Linked DNA regions of Aureispira sp. CCB-E. The protein of the gene in region 1 interacts with the protein of each later gene in a pairwise test. Links are inferred from orthologs where the notes say so. Each region holds a gene or a part of one and is shown on either strand. Other genes may lie near its edges. The genes, in order: QP953_RS03300 and groL.

Evidence for each region.
Region 2: the proteins of QP953_RS03300 (region 1) and groL interact in binary tests that used the Escherichia coli proteins (3 or more experiments, as listed by UniProt). The link is inferred for Aureispira sp. CCB-E from one-to-one orthologs.

Annotation. Positions count from the first base shown.
Region 1 is NZ_CP133671.1:836,632-849,030, forward strand. The notes cover bases 3,866-6,649. They hold QP953_RS03300 (ABC transporter ATP-binding protein), read left to right. Parts: upstream 3,866-4,765; coding sequence 4,766-5,533; downstream 5,534-6,649. Other genes in these bases: QP953_RS03295 (ABC transporter permease), read left to right, coding at 4,042-4,731; QP953_RS03305 (hypothetical protein), read left to right, coding at 5,768-6,151; QP953_RS03310 (hypothetical protein), read left to right, coding at 6,432-6,649. Also shown: QP953_RS03280 (AAA domain-containing protein), read right to left, coding at 1-841; QP953_RS03285 (MBOAT family O-acyltransferase), read left to right, coding at 1,173-2,585; QP953_RS03290 (alginate O-acetyltransferase AlgX-related protein), read left to right, coding at 2,591-3,721; more of QP953_RS03310, read left to right, coding at 6,650-6,941; QP953_RS03315 (hypothetical protein), read left to right, coding at 7,082-7,501; QP953_RS03320 (hypothetical protein), read left to right, coding at 7,524-8,036; QP953_RS03325 (GNAT family N-acetyltransferase), read left to right, coding at 8,043-8,873; QP953_RS03330 (uracil-DNA glycosylase family protein), read left to right, coding at 9,013-9,591; QP953_RS03335 (SPFH domain-containing protein), read left to right, coding at 9,626-10,252; QP953_RS03340 (M23 family metallopeptidase), read left to right, coding at 10,222-10,878; QP953_RS03345 (response regulator), read right to left, coding at 10,883-12,399. UniProt on the Escherichia coli protein: Part of the ABC transporter complex MlaFEDB, which is involved in a phospholipid transport pathway that maintains lipid asymmetry in the outer membrane by retrograde trafficking of phospholipids from the outer membrane to the inner membrane.
Region 2 is NZ_CP133671.1:1,736,057-1,748,532, reverse strand. What follows is about bases 1-2,861. They hold groL (chaperonin GroEL), read left to right. Parts: upstream 1-541; coding sequence 542-2,182; downstream 2,183-2,861. Other genes in these bases: QP953_RS06720 (N-acetylmuramidase domain-containing protein), read left to right, coding at 2,396-2,861; groES (co-chaperone GroES), read left to right, coding at 75-341. In the rest of the region: more of QP953_RS06720, read left to right, coding at 2,862-4,201; QP953_RS06715 (hypothetical protein), read left to right, coding at 4,349-4,948; QP953_RS06710 (TIGR01777 family oxidoreductase), read right to left, coding at 4,951-5,871; QP953_RS06705 (hypothetical protein), read right to left, coding at 5,956-6,960; QP953_RS06700 (LamG-like jellyroll fold domain-containing protein), read right to left, coding at 7,264-12,476.

The DNA.
Region 1 (12,399 bases):
GTATTTCAGGAAGCCGTTGAAGAATACCTTCCATTGTGTGTTCTAAGAGGCTTTCATCAACTCTAGAGATATTACCAATACGAACGACATTTAGCCCTACGCTGGCTAATTTTTCGGTTAACAAATCAGTAGCTGAATTAGAAGGGGCGCAAACTAAAATAGGCGACTCACGTTTGACCAACTGTTGAATGGCCGCAACTAAAGTGGTTGTTTTTCCTGTACCTGGAGGACCATGAATAATGGCAACATCTTCTGCTGCTAAGATCGTTTGCACGGCTGCATTTTGAGAAGCATTTAGTTTGGGTATTTCAAAGGGATGATGCTCTTTGTCAAAACGGGCTGGCTGTTTGCCTAATAAAATCTCTCGCAATTCTGCTAGTCGATCATTCTTGGCTGCTTTTACTGTTTTAACAGCACGCTCCATTTCTTGATAACTGCGTTCATCAAAATTGAGTTGAATACCAATTTTACCACCCAAAACCCAACGAGGCAATTGCGTCCCGTACAAAATAATTTTCATACGATTACCCTTGATAAAATAAATGACTCCTTTTTCCTCTACATTATTATCCAGTACCTTTTCGGAAAAAATACTGACCACTTGTCCAGAGCGGAATTTATGCGCTTTGTCCAAGTGCTTGACTCGTTCTACAATAATAAAAGGATGTTCCCCTAAACTCCATCCTGAGCTTTCAACTTGTACAGGATACCAACAAGCACCTTTTTGAATACGTTGCTGGATGCTCAATTCTCGGAGCAGTTGGTCAAATTGACAGCTTTCCTCTTCTTTTTCTTGTTGTAATAATTGGAGTAAATGATCTAATTCTTCTTGCGTTGTCATAAGATGGTAACGATGCTCTAAAATATAGAGTTTGGTAATAAATCTTTGATATCTAAAAAGCCGAAGTTAAAGAGAAAAGTAGACTTATTGTGCTTGAATAGCTTATTGATTTTTTAGTTTTTGGCTTGTTATGCTTGTAAGGTTACTTGAATATACAAAATGTTAAGATTTAATGTTACTATTTTAGTCATCGTCTTCATTCTTTTACAGAGTTCGTTTATAATTTAGTGATTGAGATATGGTTAGAAATGAAAGATTGGATATGTTTTTTATATCTTTGGACAGCTTTATTCTGATGTTTGCATATAATAACTTGTAAATCTACTCAATTATGATTTTTAGTAGTGTGCTTTTTTTGTTCTCATTTTTACCAGTTACATTAGGGATCTATTATTTGATGCCTAATAAAATAAAGAACCTAATACTGCTAGTAGCTAGTTTAGTGTTCTACACATGGGGAGAAGATAAAATAGTGCTTGTAATGTTATTATCAGCAATAATTGATTTTTCTTGCGGTTTAATAATAGAAGGAGGAAAGAGAAAATTGGGGTTAACAATTTCCATAATTACTAATTTATCTTTTTTGTTTTTTTTCAAGTACTTCAACTTTGCCTTCGAAAATTATAATGCTGCGATTCGTATGTTGGGATTAGATAATGCTACATGGCATAATATTCCTAATATTACATTACCAATAGGCATAAGTTTTTATACTTTTCAAACTTTATCCTATACTATAGATGTGTATAGAGGAACAGTAAAAGCTAATCGAAACTTTATCAATTTTGCTACTTATGTTACTATGTTCCCTCAATTAGTTGCTGGACCAATTGTTCGTTATGTAGATATAAACAAGCAATTGGTATCTAAAAACATTTCCATTGATGATTTTTCGGAAGGGATAGAACGTTTTATAATCGGTTTAGCTAAAAAAGTATTAATAGCTAATACTTTTGCAACTATTGCAGATGGTATTTTTGCTTTAGATGTAGCAACGATTTCTACTCCTTTTGTCTGGTTAGGTATTATTGCATATTCTTTTCAAATTTATTTTGATTTTTCGGGGTACTCTGATATGGCAATTGGGTTAGGTAGAATGTTTGGTTTTAGGTTTTTAGAGAATTTTAATTATCCCTATATATCAAGAAGTATTAAAGAATTTTGGAGGCGTTGGCATATTTCTTTATCATCTTGGTTCCGAGATTATTTGTATATACCCTTAGGAGGAAGTAGAGTAGGGAAAAAGCGGTTATATCTAAATCTTTTTATCGTATTTTTTGTAACAGGTTTGTGGCATGGCGCTAGTTGGAATTTTATAGTGTGGGGTTTATTCCATGGTCTATTTATTGTTATAGAACGTATCGGTCTTGAAGAGAAATTAAGCAAATGTTGGAAGCCATTACAACATTTATATACTTTATTAGTTGTTTTGGTCGGTTGGGTGTTTTTTAGAGCAGAAACCTTATCGAATGCTATTAGTTATATTCAAAGAATGTTTATTCCATCATCAGGGTTGATATCAGTTGATAGTTATATAGATTTTATGTATATAAATAGTCATACTGGTCTGTATTTTATATTAGCAGTTATTTGTTCCACACCGATATATCGTTTTTTTGATGAAAAGTTACAGACATACCAAGGAACCATTATTCGAACAATAGCATTGTTTGCACTATTCGTTCTATCTGTGATTCATTTAGGAGCAGGGTCTTATAATCCATTTATCTACTTTAGATTTTAATAATTATGAAAAAAATAAAAATAGGTAAAATTGTTATATTTTCTCTATTAATTAGCTTACCATTATTACTACAGTTATTAGGTGTAAATTTAAATGTTAGAAATACTGAAAATAGGAAATTGAAAGAGAGTCCAAGATTTACTTTTGAGCAAACAAGAGTGAGTAGAGGGAGCCTTCAAAAAATGTTAGGTGTTTATAGGGATGTTATTTCTTTTAAAAATGCCTATGATCACTATTATAAGGATAATTTTGTCTTCAAGAATCTGTTGTTTAAAAGTTACTATTTTATCCAAAATGATGTGTTTGGAGTAGAACCACTTGCTCACAAAGTAGTTAGAGGTACTAATGGGTGGTTTTTTTTAGGAGATAGTTATTCTGATGTTATTAAAGAATCAAAAGCGATGATATCATTTAATGAGAAAGAATTAGAGCAGATAAAAAAAGGTATGCTAGAAAAAAAAGCATGGTTGGCTAAACGTAATATTGATTTTTATATAGCAGTAGCTCCTAATAAGCATTCTGTTTATGGAAACGAATTACCTATAGTAAAAGGAAATAAGATCACCAAACTAGAGCAAGTAAACAGATTATTAACTTCCGAAGGATTGAATTTTGTAGACTTGTCTGCAAACTTTCCTGACAATAATAAATTTCGTCTATATCATAAAACTAATACGCACTGGAATGATTATGGAGCTTATTGGGCATATAATGTGCTTATTTCTAAAATTGTAGAAAAATATCCTTCCTTGAAAGTTATGAAATTCAACGATTTTAAGGTGAAAACGGAAATTAGTAATCAAGAAGATTTAACAGGGATGTTGGATATCAATGTGGAAGAACAATGTATAATTTTAGAACATCCTAGCGAGATTGCGCAAGAAGTCCCATCAACGCTACCTATTCCTCCTAATATAAAGGATTATGTTTTTCATTATACTTCAACAATTAACTCAATTAAGGTGTTAACATTTAGAGACTCTTTTTTTTCAGCTTTAATGAAATTTACGAAAGAGAGTTTTGGTGAATCTGTATATGTTTGGAGTTTATTCGACAAAAATGTAGTTGAAGCTGAAAAGCCTAATATTGTTATATGGGAGATAGTAGAACGGGACTTAGATCATTTTTTATTGTGATTAGTTCTAACTTTTGTATTAGCAAGGATTGTATACATGTCTAAAATTAAATATTACACTTAAATCAAGAAAAATAAATATAAACAGAGATTAACATACAGAGACGTAAATAAGAGTTTTATAATAGAAAATAAGCATTTTTCTTAGAAAAGTGCAAGTTTTGTTGCAACTTAACAAGTTGATAGGTGGATTGTAATTTATTACATGTATAGAGGCAAGAAATCTATCCACAAATGAAATAAGAAGTTTTATCTAACGAAAATACTAGAACATTGAATTTGTTTTTCCATTTTGGTCGTTATATACTATTTATCAAGAATATGTTTTCTCGACCAGAGAAAGTATCCATGTATTGGAAAGAGACGACCCGACAGATGATCGATATCGGAATTGGGTCATTGGTTATTGTTGGTTTGGTTTCCGTTTTTATTGGCGCTGTAACAGCCATACAGTTTGCTTATCAATTAGGCGGTTCTTCGATTCCTAAATATTACATTGGTTATATTGTGCGGGATATCATGATTATCGAATTAGCACCAACATTTACCTGTTTAGCATTGGCGGGAAAAGTCGGTTCTAATATTGCCGCCGAGTTAGGAGGGATGCGCCAAAAAGAGCAAATTGATGCGCTAGAAGTTATGGGAGTAGATACAACTGCTTATTTGGTCATGCCTAAAATAATAGCTGCGGTTACAGTGATTCCAATGTTGGTGGTATTGTCTGCTTTTATGGGAATGGCTGGAGGTTATGTGGCGTGTACGGTTGGTAATTTAGTATCAGAAGCTGAATTTATGCAGGGGTTAAGAGCATTCTTTGATCCGTATAATATTTGGATGATGGAAATCAAGGCATTGGTTTTTGCCTTTTTATTAACCTCTATCTCTTGTTATCAAGGTTTCTTTGTAACAGGCGGTAGTATTGAGCTAGGGCGAGCAAGTACCAGTGCCGTAGTAATTAGTAATATTCTAATTCTATTGGCAGATTATGTCTTGGCATTGCTCTTAACTTAATCATTAAAATAGGTTTAAAATTTAGATATTTAGCATGATTCGTATTGAAGATATTAAAAAGCAATTTGGTGACCAGAAGGTTTTGAAGGGAGTCTCTACTGTATTTGAGCATGGTAAAACCAATTTGATTATAGGTAAATCGGGTGCAGGAAAAACTGTTATGCTCAAAATTTTGGTGGGATTGATCCAGCCAACCTCTGGAACCGTTTGGTATGGAGATACTAATTTTACGGCACTAACAACCAAACAAAGAAAGGCAATTCGGACAGAAATGGGAATGCTTTTTCAAGGATCTGCTTTGTTTGACTCTATGACTGTAGAAGAAAACGTGCGCTTCCCATTGGATATGTTTACTAAGTTGACTAAAAAAGAAAAACAAAAAAAAGTAGATCAAACGCTTGAACGGGTAGAGTTAAAAGGAAGTAATAATAAATATCCTTCGGAGGTAAGTGGTGGAATGCAGAAGCGTGTTGGTATCGCCCGTGCAATTATATTAGACCCTAAGTATTTGTTCTGTGATGAACCTAACTCTGGTCTAGACCCTACAACCTCAATGAAAATAGATGAACTAATTCGCAATATTACCAAAGAAAACAAAATTACAACTGTGATCAATACACATGATATGAATTCGGTGATGGAAATAGGAGACAATATTAACCTACTGCATCTAGGAGAATTAGCATGGGTAGGAACTCGGCACGAAGTGATGACGAGCGAAAATGAATTATTGCAAGATTTTATATTTGCTTCGCCATTTTTACAGCGATTACGAGATGCTGCCACCAATAAGAATGCATAATTAAAAAAGGCATACCTTAGCTTCTAAAAGGCTTTTAAAGCTTATTTTTTGTATTGTTTCAAGTGTTTTTTTCAAAACGATACCTTTTTCCATTTTGGAAAGGGTTGTTCTTTTTTGGGGTTTTGTTGGAAATTTGTAATCTATAATATATTGATTTTTAGAATCTTGTGCTTTGGGAATGATTTTTTCTTTATTAGAGATAAATCCCCTGTATATTACTAAATATCCCTTACAATGAATACAAAATTTCGGATACTCGTTATATTCTCTCTTGTATTGTCTGTTGTTTTTTCAACAACAAAAATCTACGCCAATACTCCAACGACAACGCCAACTACCTCTGTTTCAGAGGATAAAACAACGCTTCGTTTTATTGTTTATTATAGTGGTGATCTATCTCCCGTATTAAATGACAAAGATAGCTACATGAAGACCTTTATGGATGTGTATAATCTAACATTAATTAGCACATTCAAAATAGATGAGACCAACAGTGGTTTTACCTTGGAGGCAAAAGAAGCACTTGATTTTCCAACCGAAGTCGCTAGAGAAATCTCATTGATTACAAATGTTTTGATGGTAGAAGTAACACGTGTTCCTACCACAAGAGAAAGTTAATCTTTGACCCATTATCGACAATAGCATACTTAATTTCTCGAAAATACTTCTTTTCTAGAGGTAATACTAGATGCTTTTTTTTCATAGAATGCCATGCATTCTATCTAATTCATTTCTCTATTTAGACAGACACTAAAAATTATTCGTCTGTAGGTAATCCAAAGCAATCGTATCATCAAAATTGGCAAAAATCAAAAGTAGAGTGTTTTAGTATGAGAACTTTTGGACGATGACTTCTTTCTAGTAGATAGGATGTAAATGACCTCCAAAAATAAAAGCAATGAAATACTATTTACCAACCTCCCTTTTTTTTCTGTGTATTCTATTTTTTTATAGCTGTGATTCTACGCCTCCGACTAATCCAAGTCCTAAGGAGCTAGGAGTGGTATTTCCAGATGTGTCGTATACTAGCGTTATTGCTTACCATTTTGAAGATTTGGAAGGCAATCCAATTATTAGCAAAGAGGGAATACTAAACCCTACCATCAAAAAAGAAAAGGTATTGTCTGAGGAAGAAATTCAAGTTTTTCTAAAGACAATTAATGATCCTAAAACTTATGGCGGGCTTTATACAAGGTGTTTTAAACCGAGATTAGGGCTTGTGTTTTACAACGAAGATAAAGCAGTTGCTCATATTAGTATCTGTTTTGAATGCTCTCAGCAGATGGCTTTTCCTCAAATAAAAGCTTATGCCAAAGCTCCTCAAGGAGAACATGGTTATAGTGAAGCTGGCTTTCGGAAGTTAACTAGTTTTTGCCATGAATTGGGCTTTGGTCAATGTGGAGAATAAAGAATGGTTATTCTTTACTCCTTGAAAATTAGTTTACTTATAGGTCTATTCTTATAACTTCCCTTTCTCTTTTTCGTATAAATGTCTGCCAAATTGACTTCTACAATATACCTGACAGTAGGAAACAAAATTTATAATGGATGAAGGACTTTTTTTACACCATATTTCTAATCTGTATATCGATAACCTCTGTACAGGCGCAAAATACAAGCTACAAAAGCTACGAAAACACCCTTGACTCTTTTGCCAAAGCATCGGTAAACAATCTTAGCTTTCAAAATGGGATTTATATTTTTATAGAAAAGCCAGAAAGTGATGAAGATGCTTTATACAAAGGGTTTAGAGTGACACATACTGATGGGGAATACAATGGAGGGTGGGAGATATTAGCTGCAAAAGATATTGTAATCAAAGAGAAAATCCCATTGCATTTTAGAGCTGTTTTATATTTGTTTAAAAATAAACAATATATTGCATTGTATAAAGAGGATTCAAACAACAAGTATTATTTTAGAATCTTTAAAGCTGTTTACTCCTCTCCGCGAAGTACTACCCCATAACAACAGTTTAAATTTTAACAATATGCGCCACCAATTAATTCTATTGTTCTATGGACTTGTTATCATTAGCTCGCTGGTAGGAGCTTATATTTTTATTGGTTATCATACAACCAAACAAACTGATTTTACAACCAAAGAGGGAGTTGTACAAGGTGTCTTAATGATATCTAAGGACGAATATGGGGAAGATGTTGGCTTGCGTTTTAGGTTAGAGGATAGCGATGTAGAATATGTTCTGGCGGGGAAGCTTTTGGAAATTACGCACCCAGATATTCACCAGTTAAAAGAAGGAGATTCTATTCGGGTTTGGGTAAAAACAGTGGCAGCACAGAATTTCTTGGATAAATCTATGGCACATATGAATGCCATTTGGGGGATTCAACGTCTGACAGATGGGCTAATTTTATTGGCTTTGGAGGATGCTATTCATCAACGAAGTGGGCTGCAATATTTGGGTTTTGTCGTGCTATTTATTTTAACAGCGAGTGTTTTTTCTTTCTTTTTTTATCGAAAAGTCAAATTGCATAAAAAGTAACTAAGGATGGAAATAAGAGATTTGAGTAACTGCTCATTAGAAGAAATTGTTTTTGCTATGTTGATGGCGTTTGAGGAGTATTTTTTAAAAATGCCTTCTGATACAACTTATTGGAAACATCGCTATCAGGCGGCTAGAGTAGACTGGACGTGTTCTTTCGGGATGTTTGACCAAGGAGAGTTGATTGCTTTTATTATTAATGGAATTGATGAAAGGGGGACTCATAGAGTGGCGTTTAATACAGGAACAGGGGTGATAAAAAAATACCGTGGTCAGAAAATAGTTGACCAACTGTATGCTTATGCTTTTCCTATCTTGCAACAAAAAGGGGTAACTTGTTGTGCACTGGAAGTTATTCAAGAAAACAGCCGTGCCGTTCGAGTGTATGAACGAATCGGCTTTTCGATTACAAAGGAGTACCTCTGTTTTACAGGAAAATTGGAGGTTTCAAATTATGAAACAACGATCCATAAAATTGATTTTGAAAAAATTACCAATCCACAAGCTAATTGGTATGCTTGGGACAATTCCAATAGAGCAATACAATTGAGTTCAAAGGGCACTTATACCTGTTACGAGGTTTTTTCTTTGGCTAAAGAAAAAATTGGCTTTTTTGTTATCAATGAACAATCTGGAAATTTACCTCAATTTGAGATTTATAAAACGAATCAACAAGAGGATTGGCAACTTCTTTTTGATGGCATCGCTCAAGTAAGTAGAACAATTAGGACTATTAATATTGATGCTAAACGAACGAATATATTGCAAACCTTGCGTTACTTAGGCATGGAGAATAGCATTAACCAATATGAAATGGAGCTAAAAATGAAACCATAGTGATTGCTAGTAATAAAGAGAGAACCAGTATGGTATCTTATTGAAATCATTACTCCGTTATAAAATCGTAGTAGCACCGTAGGTAACTAAGCGAAGCGATCTCATAAAATAATCAACGGAGTATTATGGAATAGTATGTATGGAAAAAATATTAAAGGAAATAAAGCAGTGTGCTGTTTGTAAAGAATATTTAGACTTAGGACCTAATCCAGTAGTAGTAGCAAATCCAAAAAGTAAGATCTTAATAGTCGGACAAGCCCCTGGGAAAAGAGTGCATGAGTCAGGTATTCCGTGGGATGACCCTAGTGGAGTGCAATTGAGAAAGTGGATGGGAGTAGATGAAAGTGTGTTTTATGATGCAACCCGTATCGCTATTGTACCGATGGGGTTTTGTTATCCAGGAAAAGGAAAGACAGGAGATTTACCACCTAGACCAGAATGTGCCCCGTTATGGCATCAGGCACTATTAGAGCACATGCCATCTGTAGAGTTGACCTTGTTAATTGGACAGTATGCGCAGAAATATTATTTGGGAAATGCAAAAAAGAAAAATTTAACGGAAACAGTGAAAAACTACAAGGCATACTTGCCAACTCAAATTCCGTTGCCGCATCCATCTCCTAGAAATCGATTTTGGTTGTCTAAAAATCCTTGGTTTCAAGAATCTGTCGTTCCTGAATTACAAAAAAGAATAAGGATGCACCTTGACCAAGATTGATACGTTCTAGACAAGTTTTATAATTTATTAACAAATGATAGGATTAATAATTGGAATCGTAAGCATTGTAACTTGGTTGATTTGGAGCAATGCTTTTTATCAAGTCAAAGAGGGATTTGCACTTATTCGTTGGGGAATGGGAGGTGATAAGGTTTATTTTAGAGGTAGTTTTTTTGCTTATCCTTTGGTGCATCGAGTGGAGAAAATTAATATCAAAGAACAACGAGTTTTGATTAGTTTGATTGGAGAACAAAGTGTTTTAACACAAGATAATATACGTGTCGAGCTTCAGTTAACATTTTTTGTACAAATTCAACATACGAATTGGGATGTATTACAGGTTGCTAGGACTTACGGAGGTACAGGGGCTGTCGAAAAGGAAACCTTGAAGCAAATATTTGAGTCGACATTTGTCCATGAAATTAAAACGTTAGTCAAACAATACACTTATCAACGCTTGGATAGCACCCCTCAACAATTTTTAAAAGAGCTAAAGTATCAACTTGAAGTAGATTTTGGAGGATACCAACTCAATAGAATCCGAATAGCAGCTCTAAAATACTTGCCTCTAGATGAATACGACATTGATCACAATGCCTTGGATGCAGAGGGATACAAAAATTTGAAAGAATGGTTAAACCAAAACAAAAAAGCTTCTTAACAAAGTTATTAACAGGAATTGGAATGGTCTTTATTTTAATTGCTTGTTCCGAAAATAAAACTACAACGACAGAGGTTGATCCAGTGTTGGACCCCTCTCAAACTATAAAGAAAGATACTCTAAGCAAGTGGGAGCGCTATTTTTTGACTTATCCGTCTTATCGTTGTGATGGATTCGATTTTCCAGTAGGAAAACCAGATGGAAAAGGGTATTATAATGCTCAGCCTTTTCGAAAAAATGACCATTTAGGGGATGATTGGAATGCTGTAGCTGGCGGTGATTCAGATTTAGGAGATCCAATTTATTCGATTGCTAACGGTTATGTGGTATTTGCAAAGGATATTGGTAGTGGTTGGGGGAAAATAGTACGTGTCATGCATCAACTGGATGATACAACATACGTTGAAGCACTTTATGCGCATTGCGATAGTATGTTGGTGCAGTCTAATCAAGGTGTCAAAAGAGGGCAACAAATTGCTACAATTGGAAATGCCAACGGAGCTTATTATGCACATTTGCACCTAGAAATTAGAGATAGTGTAGAGATGGAAGTAGGGGGAGGTTATTCTAGTTATTATAATGGGTATTTAGACCCAACTGAATTTATAAAAGCACACAGACCTTAATAGTTTACTCTGCTAGAAGGGTGTATTTTTGAATAACTCTTAGTAAATGTTTAGGGTCAAAAGGTTTGGTAATATAGTCGTTAACACCAGCTGTTTTTGCTTTTTCCTTCTCATGTGAAGTGGCAGACGCTGTTAGAGCAATAATCGGAATAGTATAATCGTCTTTTCGAATGGCAGCAGTTGCTTCAAAACCGTCCATAACAGGCATTTGCATGTCCATTAGAATAAGGCTAAAGGAATCTTCTTGAAAATAAGAAAGTGCCTCTAGACCATTCCAAGCTATTTCGTAAGCAATACCCCATTTTTTTAAAAAGTGAGTCAATACCAAAACATTGGTTTTGTTATCCTCTACTATAAGTATTTTGGCATCGTCAATATTGTCTTCCGTTGGGCTAGGAATATTTTCAGCAGGTGGCGTTGAACACTCTAAGGTAAAGTAAAAACGTGTTCCTTGATTAGGATTACTCTCAACCTGTATGCGACTGTCCATGAGTTGCAATAATCCCGCAGTAATTGTTAGTCCTAATCCAAGACCATCTGAACTGCGTTTTTTAGTTAAGGGAATAGGATTAAATTCTTGGAAAATTTTATGATGATGATCTACAGGAATTCCAATGCCCGTATCTTTGACTTCAAACAACAAACTTGTTTTATTTTCAGATGATTGAAGGTGTTGAATATTGATCTCTATTGTTCCAGAAGAAGTATATTTTATCGCATTAGAAAGAAGATTGTTGAATACTTGGCGTAGTTTGGGTTCGTCAACTAAGATAGAAGGAGGTATCTTGCCAATTGTATTAATGATAATTTGGTTATTTTTAGATTGAGCTTTTTTTAAGAAATTTCGCTTGATATCTTTGAGCAAATTCAAGATGTTGATACCAGCTAGTTCTAGCTCAATATGTCCCATTTCCAATTTATTAAACTCTAATACATCATTGAGTAAGTTTAACAAATCGTGTGTAGAATTGCTAAGAGCATCAACTAGTTCGGTTTTTTCTTGACTATCATATTGATACTGATTGAGTAAATTTGAAATCCCTAAAATAGCATTCAGAGGAGTTCGAATTTCATGGCTCATAACCGACAGAAAATTAGATTTAACCTCATTGGCTTCTTCGGCTTTTTCCTTTGCTAATTCTAGTTCTTTCTTAGAAGTAATCAGATTAAGATTTTTTTCTTTTAGTGTAGTTTGTCTTTTTCTATCAATGACTTTGAAATAGACAATGGCTGCATTAGACAATAAAATAGTGATGACAGTTAAAAATGCTAAATCTATGTTTTGGGTAGAAAGGCTAGTATTGATGACAATAGATGGGTAATACTGCTGAATGAGTATCAATGCAAGAATATTACCAACAATAAGTGCTAAGAAATAAAGAAAATTTTTCAGCGATACCATACTCGTTACCATAATAGAAAATATGATAAACATAAAAGGAGAAGATCCTGATAAGCCGTTGGTGAAAAACCAAGAAATATTGATGGTAACTAAAGAAAGTATGATAAAGGAATGGATAC
Region 2 (12,476 bases), 910 kb from region 1 along the record:
ACTTGGCACAAGACATGATTATAGTGTGCTATAACTTTTAATCTTATTAATCTAAATAAAACAAAACATTTATTATGAGACCAATTAATGATAGAGTCTTGGTAAAACCTGCAGCAGCAGAAGAAACAACTAAAGGTGGTATCATTATACCAGATACTGCTAAAGAAAAGCCACAACGTGGAACTGTGATAGCTGTTGGACCTGGTAAAGAAGACCGAGCAATGACTGTAAAGGTAAACGATGTTGTACTTTATGGCAAATATGCAGGTCAAGAGGTTTCTCACCAAGGAGAAGATTTCTTGATTATGAAAGAAGATGACATCCTTTTGATTCTAGATTAATGCCTCTCGAATCACTTTATAATTTAACATTCAATTATTTCATTACTTCGTAATAACGTCATCAAATTGCTTATCAGCTAAATTATTAACACCCAAAACTTAAAACTGATAATCCATTTGATATTTATTTTACAATTTTGATTTAAGTTCAAAATTATCAACGAAGTATTATTCTTTAAATAAAAAAACTTCATATAAAAATGGCTAAAAATATTAGCTTCAGCACAGACGCTCGCAACAAATTACAAGAAGGAGTAAATGCTCTTGCAGATGCCGTAAAAGTAACTTTGGGACCTAAAGGTCGTAACGTTGTTCTTCAAAAAAGCTTTGGCGCACCACACATCACTAAAGATGGTGTTTCTGTTGCTAGAGAAATCGAATTGGAGGATCCTATTGCCAACATGGGCGCTCAAATGGTAAAAGAGGTAGCTGCTAAAACTGCTGATTTGGCAGGAGACGGTACGACTACAGCTACTGTTTTGGCTCAAGCTATTGTTAATGCTGGATTAAAAAGTGTTGCTGCGGGTGCCAACCCAATGGATTTGAAACGTGGTATTGACAAAGCTGTCAATAAAGTAATCGAGCACTTAAAAGAAAGTTCTGAGATTATTGGTAGTGATATTGAAAAAATCAAACAAGTAGCTACTATTTCTGCTAATGGTGATGCTGAAATTGGATCATTGATCGCAGAAGCAATGGAAGCTGTAACGATCAACGGTGTTATCACAGTAGAAGAGGCAAAAGGTCGTGAAACTTATGTAGAAAAAGTAATTGGTATGCAATTCGATAGAGGCTATTTGTCTCCTTACTTTGTTACCAATCCTGAGTCAATGGATGTAGAATTTGAAAGTCCATATATCTTGATTCACGATAAAAAAATATCTAACATTCAATCTATTGTTCCTGTTCTTGAAAAAGCACATCAAGCAGGTCGCCCATTGTTGATTATCGCAGAAGATGTAGATAGCCAAGCATTGAGCACATTGGTTGTTAACCGTTTGCGTTTGGGCTTAAAAGTAGCTGCTGTTAAAGCTCCTGGTTTTGGTGATCGTCGCAAAGCAATGCTTCAAGATATTGCAATCCTAACAGGTGGTACTCTAATTGCAGAAGAAACAGGACATAGCTTAGAAGCTGTCGAGTTGGAGCACTTAGGAAGCTGTGAGCGTGTCACAATCGACAAAGACAATACGATTATTGTAAATGGTATTGGTGCAAAAGAAAAAGTAGATTCTCGCATTGCAGAGATTACCAACCAAATTAAAACAACTTCTTCTGATTACGATAAAGAAAAGCTTCAAGAGCGTTTGGCTAAATTGTCAGGTGGTGTTGCTGTTCTTTATGTTGGTGCTTCTACTGAAGTAGAGATGAAAGAAAAGAAAGACCGTGTAGACGATGCATTACATGCTACTCGTGCGGCTGTTGAAGAAGGTATTGTTGCAGGTGGTGGTGTTGCGATGGTTCGTGCCATCAAAACATTGGAAAGCTTTAGTGGTGCTAATGATGATGAAAATACTGGTATCAACATTGTACGTATGTCTCTAGAATTACCACTAAGAACAATCGTTAACAATGCAGGATTAGAAGGTTCTGTTGTTGTCATGAAAGTTCGTGAAGGAGAAGGTTCTTTTGGTTTCAATGCTCGTACAGAAAAATTTGAAGACTTGAAAGAAGCTGGTGTTATTGATCCTACTAAAGTATCTCGTGTAGCGATCGAAAATGCAGGTTCTATTGCTAGCTTGATTTTAACGACAGAGTGTGTTGTTAATGATATCCCTTCTGAAAATGCTGCTCCTGCTGGAATGCCAGGTGGGATGCCAGGTGGAATGCCAGGAATGATGTAAAATTGATTTCTTCGGAAATTCATTTAAAATATGCCCTTTCAGCTCTGCTGAAGGGGCTTTTTTTTGTATTGTGTTGTTCTTTCTAATTAGTCATTATTGTTTTTGCTTGTATATCTCAAAAATTAATTGTAATTTGATTTGATTTTTTCTATCAATGCATATCCCCGTTATGTCCAACTTACTGTTACACACACTATAAAAACCATTATTAATATGAATTTCATTGAGGAACTTGGTCAATTGCAAAAAGATATTGCAAAGTATTTAACCATTCACAACAACCCCCATGACACATCCAAACATGATCCTTATGCCAAAAAGCTAATTGCAGCGAATCCTGTTTTAGAAAAAGCAGCTCCCCCTCCTCCCCGAAAGACAATTAATAACTCGGTAGGTAAAAATGGCAAAAACGAATACAATGATGTTAAACTTGTACAAGAACTATTAGGCATCAAAGCCGATGGACATGCAGGACCTAAAACCAATTTAGCCATACGAAAATTTCAACGTAGCTTAGGTTTCAAAAAAACAGATGGTCGCATTGATCCCAAGGGAATTACTTGGCAAAACTTGAGTAAGAGAATTACTTCTAACCCTTCTGAAGAAACTACAACAGATACTGATTCCAATACAGCTCTAGCATCTAAAGCAACCGAAATTAAAGCTTCAGTTGGTAAAAAAGGAACCAATCAACTGGACGATGTTATCCTCGTTCAACAGTTACTGAAGTTAACACCAGATGGTAAATGTGGTCTTAAAACAATCCGTGCCATCAAAGAATTTCAACAAAGTATTGGTCTCCCAAAACCTGATGGTCGAATTGATCCCAATGGTTTTACTTGGAAAAAGTTAAATGCTCAATCCGTACCACCAGACCAAACAACCTCTGGCTCTGCTAAGTCATTAACAGGCTCTGTTGGAAAGAATGGAGACAACCACGTTAATGATGTGAAATTAGTACAACAATTATTGCACGAAAAAGGAGCTCATCTCGATATTGATGGCGATGCTGGTCCTGGAACTATTGAAGCGATTGAAGCTTTTCAAGCTAAACTAGGTGTCGCTAATCCTGATGGTCGAGTTGATCCTAATGGTTTTACTTGGAAAGAATTAAATAAAGTAACTCCTCATGACAATCCTCATGATGAAAAAATGGTTGTTACGACAGGTGATGCTCCACTTCCAGAAGAATTAAGTGTTACCAGTAAAATAAAAAAATCTGTTGGACACAAAGGTACAAACCTTCCAGAAGATGTTCTTCTTGTCAGAAAACTATTGATTAAATTTAATTACAACTTAAAAGAGGATACCACTGTAGATATTCCTCTAGTAAGTGCTATCAAACGATTCCAAAAGGAGTTTGTGGGTAGCTCTAAACCTGATGGCCGCATTGATGCCAATGGCAAAACATGGAATACACTATTAGGCATCGGTCGTATCAGAGGAGGGATCTATGATGTTGCTAAAAAATATGGTATTGAGGTAGCGGTTATCTTAGCAATTCAGGCTGTAGAATCTGGGGGGAATGGATTTTTGCCCGATGGACGTCCTAAGATTTTGTTTGAAGGGCATATCTTTTGGCGAGAACTAAAAAAAGCAGGCAAGAATCCTGCTGCTCTCCAAAAAGGCAACGAGAATATCATTTATCCAAAATGGGTAAAAACAAACTATAAATGGAACGAGAGAGAATATGACCGCCTAGAATTGGCTAAGAAAATTGATAAAACGGCTGCTCTAAAATCTACTTCTTGGGGAGAGTTCCAAATCATGGGCTTTAATTATGCTAGTGCTGGCTACTCAAATGTGGAGTCATTTGTAGAAGCAATGTACCAACCTGGTATTAATCAATTGGGTGGTTTAATGGGATTCTTGAAAGATAACAACTTAATTAGACACGTTCAAGGTCCGTCTAAAAATTGGGCTGCTTTAGCTAAAGGTTACAATGGGCCTGCTTATGCCAAAAATAAATACGACATAAAACTAGCCAATGCTTACAAACGTTTTTCTCAAATCGTTTAAATTGCTCTCTTAAAAAATTCAAAGCCTGCCTAAATCTTTAATGATATTAGGCGGGCTTTAGTTAGTAACTAACAAGTCACTAAACTCCTTCTTTCCTTAGTCAATTAGGAACTCTACTTCGTTTCTTCATCTTTAATTACTTCAAATATGCCTTTATTATTTTTACTCTGTATTTTAATTATTTCCTGTAATAACAAGAGTAATACATCTTCCCCTCCTACAGCATTGCCAACAGCAACTAAAACACCTGTCGTTTTGACTATTGATTCATTTGTTTTGGATAATCATAGTATCCTTAGTCAAGCAACAACCGACTTTAATGCGGATGGATTTGAGGATGCTGTTCTTATTTTGAAAAAAAACAAAGAAGAAGAAACATCTGACTATGCCAACAACAAACCAACATTGCGCCCTTTATTACTTTTGGCAGCAGACTCCACGGGTTCCTTCCATCTCATTGCAAGAAATGACAAAGCTGTCTATTGCGTTGACTGTGGAGGGCAAATGGGAGATCCTTTTAGTGCCTTAATAGCACATGAACAATATGTCTCTATACAGCATTATGGAGGTAGTCAAAACCGTTGGGCTAGACACCTTACCTTCAAATATGACCGTGAAAAAAAGCAGTGGTTTCTTTATAAAGATGCGGAAGAAACATTCAATGCCTCAACGCCTGTAGATACGTCAAACTTATCTGATAAAAATTATTTTAATACGCCTTTGGACTCTTTTAATATTTATCAATAAAATTAAGAACAAATTTCTTTAAATGCAGCTTGAATGGTCGGATATTCAAATTGAAATCCTTCTTCTTCTAAACGTTTGGAGACAACTTTTCGACTTTTAAGCACCAACTCCGTTTGAGTTTGTAAAAATACAGCGCCAATCTCCAACAACGTTTTGGGGATAGGAAGTCCCCACGAACGCCCCAGCTGTTGACGCAATTCTTTCATGAAGGACTTGTTTGTTACAGGATTTGGGGCAGCACAATTAATCACTCCATCAATATGCGCTTGTTCAATTAAAAATTCTACCACACGACTAAAATCATATAGATGCACCCAACTAATAAACTGATTGCCACCTCCTTGGGTTCCTCCTAACCAGAACTTGGAAAGATTTATTAAATATTCCATGGCTCCTCCTGGCTCTTTTCCTATAACAATAGCTGTTCGAAGTGCAATTCTTCGCACCGAATCAACTGGTGCTGCTCTAAACTCTTTTTCCCAAGCCTTACAGATATTCATAGAAAAATCGGTTCCAATCGTTCCATTGTACTCATCGTTGGCAGGTGCCTGCCCTCTCGTATCTTCATAAATCGTAGCAGAGCTAGAGTTAATCCATACTTTTGGTTTTGTTTGAGCTTGTGCAATGGCTTCTCCTAAAATTCTTGTAGAATTTATTCGAGAATCTAAAATCTGTTTTCTGTTAAGCGCATTGTAACGACAATTAACTGTCCGACCAGCCATATTTACAACGACATCAGCTCCATCTATTACCTTTGTCCAATCTCCCAATGTCTTTCCATCCCATTGTTCAAATTGAATACGTCCTATAGCTGCTTTTTTTTGACGAGAGAGCACACACACGTCCCAACCTTTAGCATCAAAATGTCGTGCTAATTCCAAACCTAAAAAACCAGATCCTCCAGGTATAATTAATTGGGGCATTTGTTAGACTTTATCGTTTACAAAAAAACTACTAATCAACAACTTCAATAGTTGGCTGCGCTGCTACTACAACTTAATAGTCGATTATAAATATTGTGGTAATAAATTTTCGTCATTAATCATCGCCAGTAATTTAAGCAGGTTTTCACGCGGTTTAATGCCTTGTTTGATCGCCAATTCAATTTCTTGTTTGATCAATTTTTTCTTTCCCTTTTCAAATAACAAACGTACCAAAACATATAGTTTTATCTCATCGTTGAGACAATAATAATGTTTTTTATAAAACTGGATAGCTTTGGAATAATCAGAAAAATTGGCATGCAAACGATAAATCAATTCTACCAAGTTGTTGTGTCTCTGTTCTTGTTCGTATTCTTCTTCTTCTGTCCATTTTTGCTCAATTGGACTATCACTTCGATTAAACCCATTTGTTTGTAATAAATGAGTAGCCACTTCGAGAGCTTTTTTATAGTTCCGTTCTGTTTTGATGCTCTTAACAAACTGAATAATCAAATCAGAATACAACGTGTATGTATTTAAGGGATTTTCGATGATTAGAGAAATACCTTTGTTAAGCATCTGTTCGTCGTCTCCTATATTTTGCAGTAATTTCAGAATATTCTTATAAAAAACGACTTGTTTAACTCCGATAGATTGAAAAGCATCGTAAGCAGAAAAATACTCGTAAACACAAGATTCACAAATAATTTGATACAATTGGGTCAACAACTCTGCTTGTTTAGGAAAGTTTAACTCTGTTCTATTTTTCTTTGTCAACGCTTTGCCCCAACGCTTTACTTTAGACCGCCATGCTAAGCGTTCTTTCCGAACAATTGTTTTATTGGGATATAGGTAATCTTGGTTTCGAACATCAATGATAAATTGATTGATTTGCTGCTCTAATTCTGCGAGAGAGATGGAAACAATAGGTTTCTTGTTTTTTTTACGCCCCGATGTCTCTATATAGTCATCCAAAGCCATCACTTCCTTTTGTGCTTTAGGTATCAGTTTATAAAATTCAATAGACAAATTCAATAATTTATCCTTGGGCATTTTAGATAAAATATCTCTCAATTCTTTTACTTTCATTACCTATGGTTTGAAGAATAATACAAAGAGTTTTGGGGGTAAACACTACAATCTATTCGCATTTAAGATAAACCTAAAAAAGCAAAAAAGGTTTAAAATTTCACCATTTTTTTTCAATCTTTCTATAAAAATTTGAAGCTCAATATTAAAGTATCTTGACATTTAATTCTAAACATAGCTTTCACAATGCAAGCAGTCCAAAGTTTTGCTCTAAATCCATTTCTTTGGGCTAAAAAAAATAGCAGCACCAATTAATTGATAGTACTGCTATTTTATTCACTTAACCTAAGCTACGCCATGCAACTATTCTTTTATAAACTTTTGAGCTACACGTTCCTTATTATCAAATTCAATAGAAAGTAAGTACAAACCTGCTGGCAGCTGTGCTACTTCATTAATTTCTAGCAATTGATACGACTGTATATCTGCTGTAAAATTATGTAATACATTGCCACTCGCTGCTGTAATTGTGATTTGTGCGGATGTTACTCCGATAGGCAAAGTATTAAATCGAACTTGTAGTTCGTTTTGTACAGGATTTGGATATATAGACACATCCATGTATTCGTCTCTAGTAGAACGCCCTTCAACTGCTTTGATTTGTGAGTAGGTCGTTGTTCCATCAAAGTCTACTTGTCTCAAACGGTAATAAGACACCCCTGTAAAACTATTTTCATCCAAAAGCTGATAATTGGTAACAGAAGTAGTCTGCCCTTTTCCATCTACAAATGTTACAGATTTGAATTCACTTTCAGTCTCTAACATACGTTCGATAAAGAACCCTTGATTATTAATCTCCGTCTCTGTGACCCAATTTAATGCCACCTTATCTGCATTCAGACGTTTTGCCTCAAACTTTGTCAATTCTACGGGTAGATCGGATGTTCCACCAACATTGGCAATCACGAGTTGTGAAAATGAGTTGACATTGTTTGTAGCATTATACCTTACACTTGCATTCGTTCCTGATGTTGCATTATTGGCACCACCTAGAGTAGCTCCCCAAGTAGCTCCAAAAGCATTATCTGAACGTTTAAACAATTGCAAAGGTGAATTGCCTTGCGGTTCTGCTGCATCAGCCGCAGAAATATAACTCATTCGACCAAATGTTAAATCAATCAAAGGATCAAAAGAGGCATTAGAACCATAGTTATTCACCACAAAATACTCATCATCGACATCTCCTCCAATAGTTTCCCAGCCATGTGGTTTTTCAGTTTCTAATCGAGAAACAACAATCTCTCCATTAGGTGTATTGGCATCAAACTGTATGGTAATATCAGTATTCGGCAAATTGTACACTCCTGGTCCTGGAATAAGAATACGATCAAATGCACCTCCTGCTACTGCTACCTCTGAAGGAACATAAGAGGCTCCTGTCATATTTACAGTTGTACCATCATTTGTTCCTACACCATCTTTTACTCCACCAGCTGTTCCTATAGGGTCATCTGTGTTAAACTGATAATAAGAAACTAATCCAATTTCACTACCTTTTAGGGTTAAATGGCGATTTTCACGAAGTTCTTCTTGCGTACGAGCAACATTCCATATACGTACTTCGTCGATACTTCCTTGATAATTTTCACCAGAAGAAGGCAAAGCAATTGTTCCAATTCTAAGGTTTTGATCGGTTGTATTTAAGTTCGTAGCTGTTGGTACAGCCAAATCTAAGACCCCATCTACATAAAAACGCATGGTTGTTCCATCATAAGTAATGGCAACATGATGCCATGCTCCATCATTAATAACAGTCGTACCATTGTAATCATTAAGTTCTCCTACAAAGCCCAATACATTACCACGAACCGCCATACTATTTCTTTGATTATTGCTTCTTCTTCCCCAACTAACAATATTCCCCAAACCTAACTGGGTAGTTTTAATCCAAGCCTCTATTGTTCTAGGAGCATTTCCTGTTGGCAAGTTGGTAGCCGTAGCAGAGTGATCTATAAAATTCGTACCATCAAACTCGTACATATTACCACGTACATCTGAAACTAGAATTTCGGACTCCCGTACGACCATAAACTGTCCTGTTAAACTTATTTTTCCAAACGTTACCGAATTATTAGTTACAGTATTTGCAACTGCAATTTTAGTCCATGCTCCACCAGAATTCATAGGGCGATAATACAAACCATATTTTGCAGGATTCAAACTAATAAATGTATTTGGGGCAAAATTAAACGTATAATCTACGACCAAGTTAGAAGTATTATTCGATCGGTTCACCGTCCACATTGGATTTTGAATCAAATTAGTGGCATTCACCCCTACAATACTATTTGGGATAAACGCTTGATAAGTAACAGTGATCTCTTCTGTTGCAGAATGCTGAAAGAATCTCATGGTAGCATTAGCCGCTACAAAAGTCTGGGTACTTACTCCCGAAGGAACGTTAATCGTTTGGCTATTGGAACTTCTCAAAGCATCGTTTCCAACATTGACATCCGATGCTGCCCAATCTGTAGCTGGATCCATATTCGTTAATGTCCCAGTATTTCCATTCCCTGTTTTATCGGCTAAGGTAGCAGAGCCTACTCCATCATTCATTTGATAATAAGTCAACAAACCGTTTGCACAAGCATCCAAAGTTAAATGCATATTTTCACGGATTTCATTTGCACTACGTGTCGTTGTCCAGATACGAACTTCATCCAGTTGCCCCGAAAATTCTCTGTCCAAATTATTAGCGTCAAAACCTCTCCCCAATACCATGTTAGAGAAGCTCGCAGGCCAGTTCGCATTGACACTATTGACCACCTCTATTCCATTTAGATAAACAATAACTCTACCATTCGTTTGATCTCCAACAATAGCAATGTGGTGCCATTCATCAGGTAAATTACCGCCTAATGGTACAATCGTATATGGATTAAAAGTACCATTACCAGAAACCGAAACATAAAGCAATCCATTGGCAAAATTATTACTAAGCTCTAACCTTACGCCATCATCTGAAGTTCCTGCTCCAGGAAAAGCGGTATGGAATATATTCTCATAATTATTTAGACCATTTGGACGGAACCACGTTTCAATCGTCCAATCTGTAACATTTCCTAAATTACCAATAGCTACATAATCATCAATTCCATCAAAATCTAGCACATCGCCCCGAACAATATCCGCAGGAATAGCTGTGTTGTCCTCTACAACCATAAACTGTCCTGTCAAACTAATATCGCTAAAGGTAACTGATGTTCCACTAACGGTTGATGCTTTTCGTACCAATGTCCAAGCCCCATCACTCCCTGTTGGTCGATTATAAAGATTGAGTTGACAAATATCAACGGTTGTAATTGTTGCAACAGGGAAATTAAATGTTAAGTCCATCGTTTGAGTAGAAAAAGTTGTTGCTTTATCTATCGTCCACATTGGGTTTTGAATGATATTCGATCCCACAATACCTGTTGTTGCATTGGGGGTAAACCTGTGGTAAGTTACGGTAAAATCCTCTGGTACAGAATGTGCTGTAAAATCAATGCTCAAATTAGCTGTAGCAAAATTTTGCGTACTCACACCAGCTCCTACAGCAAGTGTTTGACTGTTAGAAACATTTCCTGCATCATTCCCTATATTAACTCCTGAATTGACCCAATCTGTCGCAGGGTCCATGTTTGTTAATGTACCAGTATTAGAGTTTCCAGAATGATCTGTCAAAGCACTTGAACCTGTTCCATCATTCATTTGATAATAAGCCACCAAGCCCGTTGGACAATCTTCTAAAGTTAGGTGCATATTTTCACGAACTTCTGTTGCCGTACGGGTAGTATTCCATATGCGAACTTCATCCAATAAGACATTGCTAAATCGTCCTAAAATATCTGTACCTATTCTCAAAATTCCATCATTGGTTGCCCCCATACTAGTGGCTGCTGTAAAAACAGAAGCACCATTCATATAAAAAGTCATTAACCCTGTTCCATTGTCATAAGCCCAACAAACATGCGTCCATTCATTGGCAGTAATAGCCGCAGAAGCATTAACGGCAGTTGTTCCATTATAAAAACCCATTGTGTTAGCAGGACTGTTGATGTAGGGTCTGTAGTTGGCATTGTCAGCTATTTCTGTTTTATCCAAAATAGTATGGAATCCAGTAGCTGCATTTCCTTTTATCAATACCCATGCTTCAAACGTAACATCTCCTGTTATGTCCAGAGAAGCATTATCAGCAACGCTCACCAAATCATCGGTACCATCAAAATCTAGTACATCGCCACGAACAAGATCTTTTGTAGGTGGTGTATACGTACCATTAAAAGGACTTCCCATATCTCCTGTTGTCGAAGTCATTACGTTGGGGTCGGCTGTTGCGTTATTATTTTCATAGCCTAATGTTCCCGTTGCAGGATCATTTCCTGTTCGATCTACTCCTGGACTAGCAGCAGATCCCCAGATTCTATTCGTAAAAGTTGGTGCTTCGGTATAATGTGCTGCAATTCCCGTTACATCATCATTTTGATAAGCAACAGACCAAATAACAATATCGTTATTGTCTTTTATAATAATTTCATCCGCACCATTTCCTAAAGTCAAACCGGCTACCTCAATTACATTCGCAGAAGGGCAACCATTCAACCACTGTGCTTCAAAAATTGCTTTATTTCTAGCTAGAATAACATAACCTCCTGCGGGAATAATAAAACTAGTCGTTGTAATAACATCATCGTCTACGCCTTCATCTTCAATTTCCCAATTCTGAATATCAATTGGAGTAGCTCCAAAGTTATGCAGCTCTACCCACTCATCTGTCAAATCATTGGCCAAAGGGTCGGCGATCCATTCTGTAATTGCAACGGATGGTAATATGCCCGTTCCACGTATTGCAAAACTATATGTTCCTTCGTCTGCATCATCATTATTGACAGTAACTGTTGCATTTCGCACCCCACCTGCTGATGGCGTAAATGTTGCTGTAAAAGTAGCTGTAGCCCCTGCTGCCACACTAGCAGGCAATGTAATTCCACCAATTACAAAGTCCCCTGCATCCGCTCCACTTACCACAATACTAGACACATTCAATACCCCTGTTCCTGCTACATTAGAAATGGTAAATGTTCTTACTGTATTTGCACCAGCATTAACGCTCCCAAAATCGGTATCGTCACCAACACTAGGTGTAATATCTCCATTGACAATAGACAAACCATTTCCTAATATATCTATCTCTGGGTTTGCAACGCCAGTACCTTGAACAGCGTATGCATACGTTCCTTCATCGGCATCATTGTTATTAATCGTTACCGTTGCATTCCGAACGCCAGCTGCTCCAGGCGTAAATGTTAGTGTAAATGTTGTAGTCGCTCCAGCAGCTATATTGGCTGGCAATGTAATACCGCTCACTGCAAAATCGCCTGCATTTGCTCCGCTCAAATTAATACTACTTACATCCAAGGCTGCAGTACCACCTGTGTTTGAAATAGTGAATGTTCGCGCTGTATTTCCTCCGACAGTAACGTTTCCAAAGTCCGTATCGTCGCCAGCACTAGGTGTCACGTCACCATCTACAATAG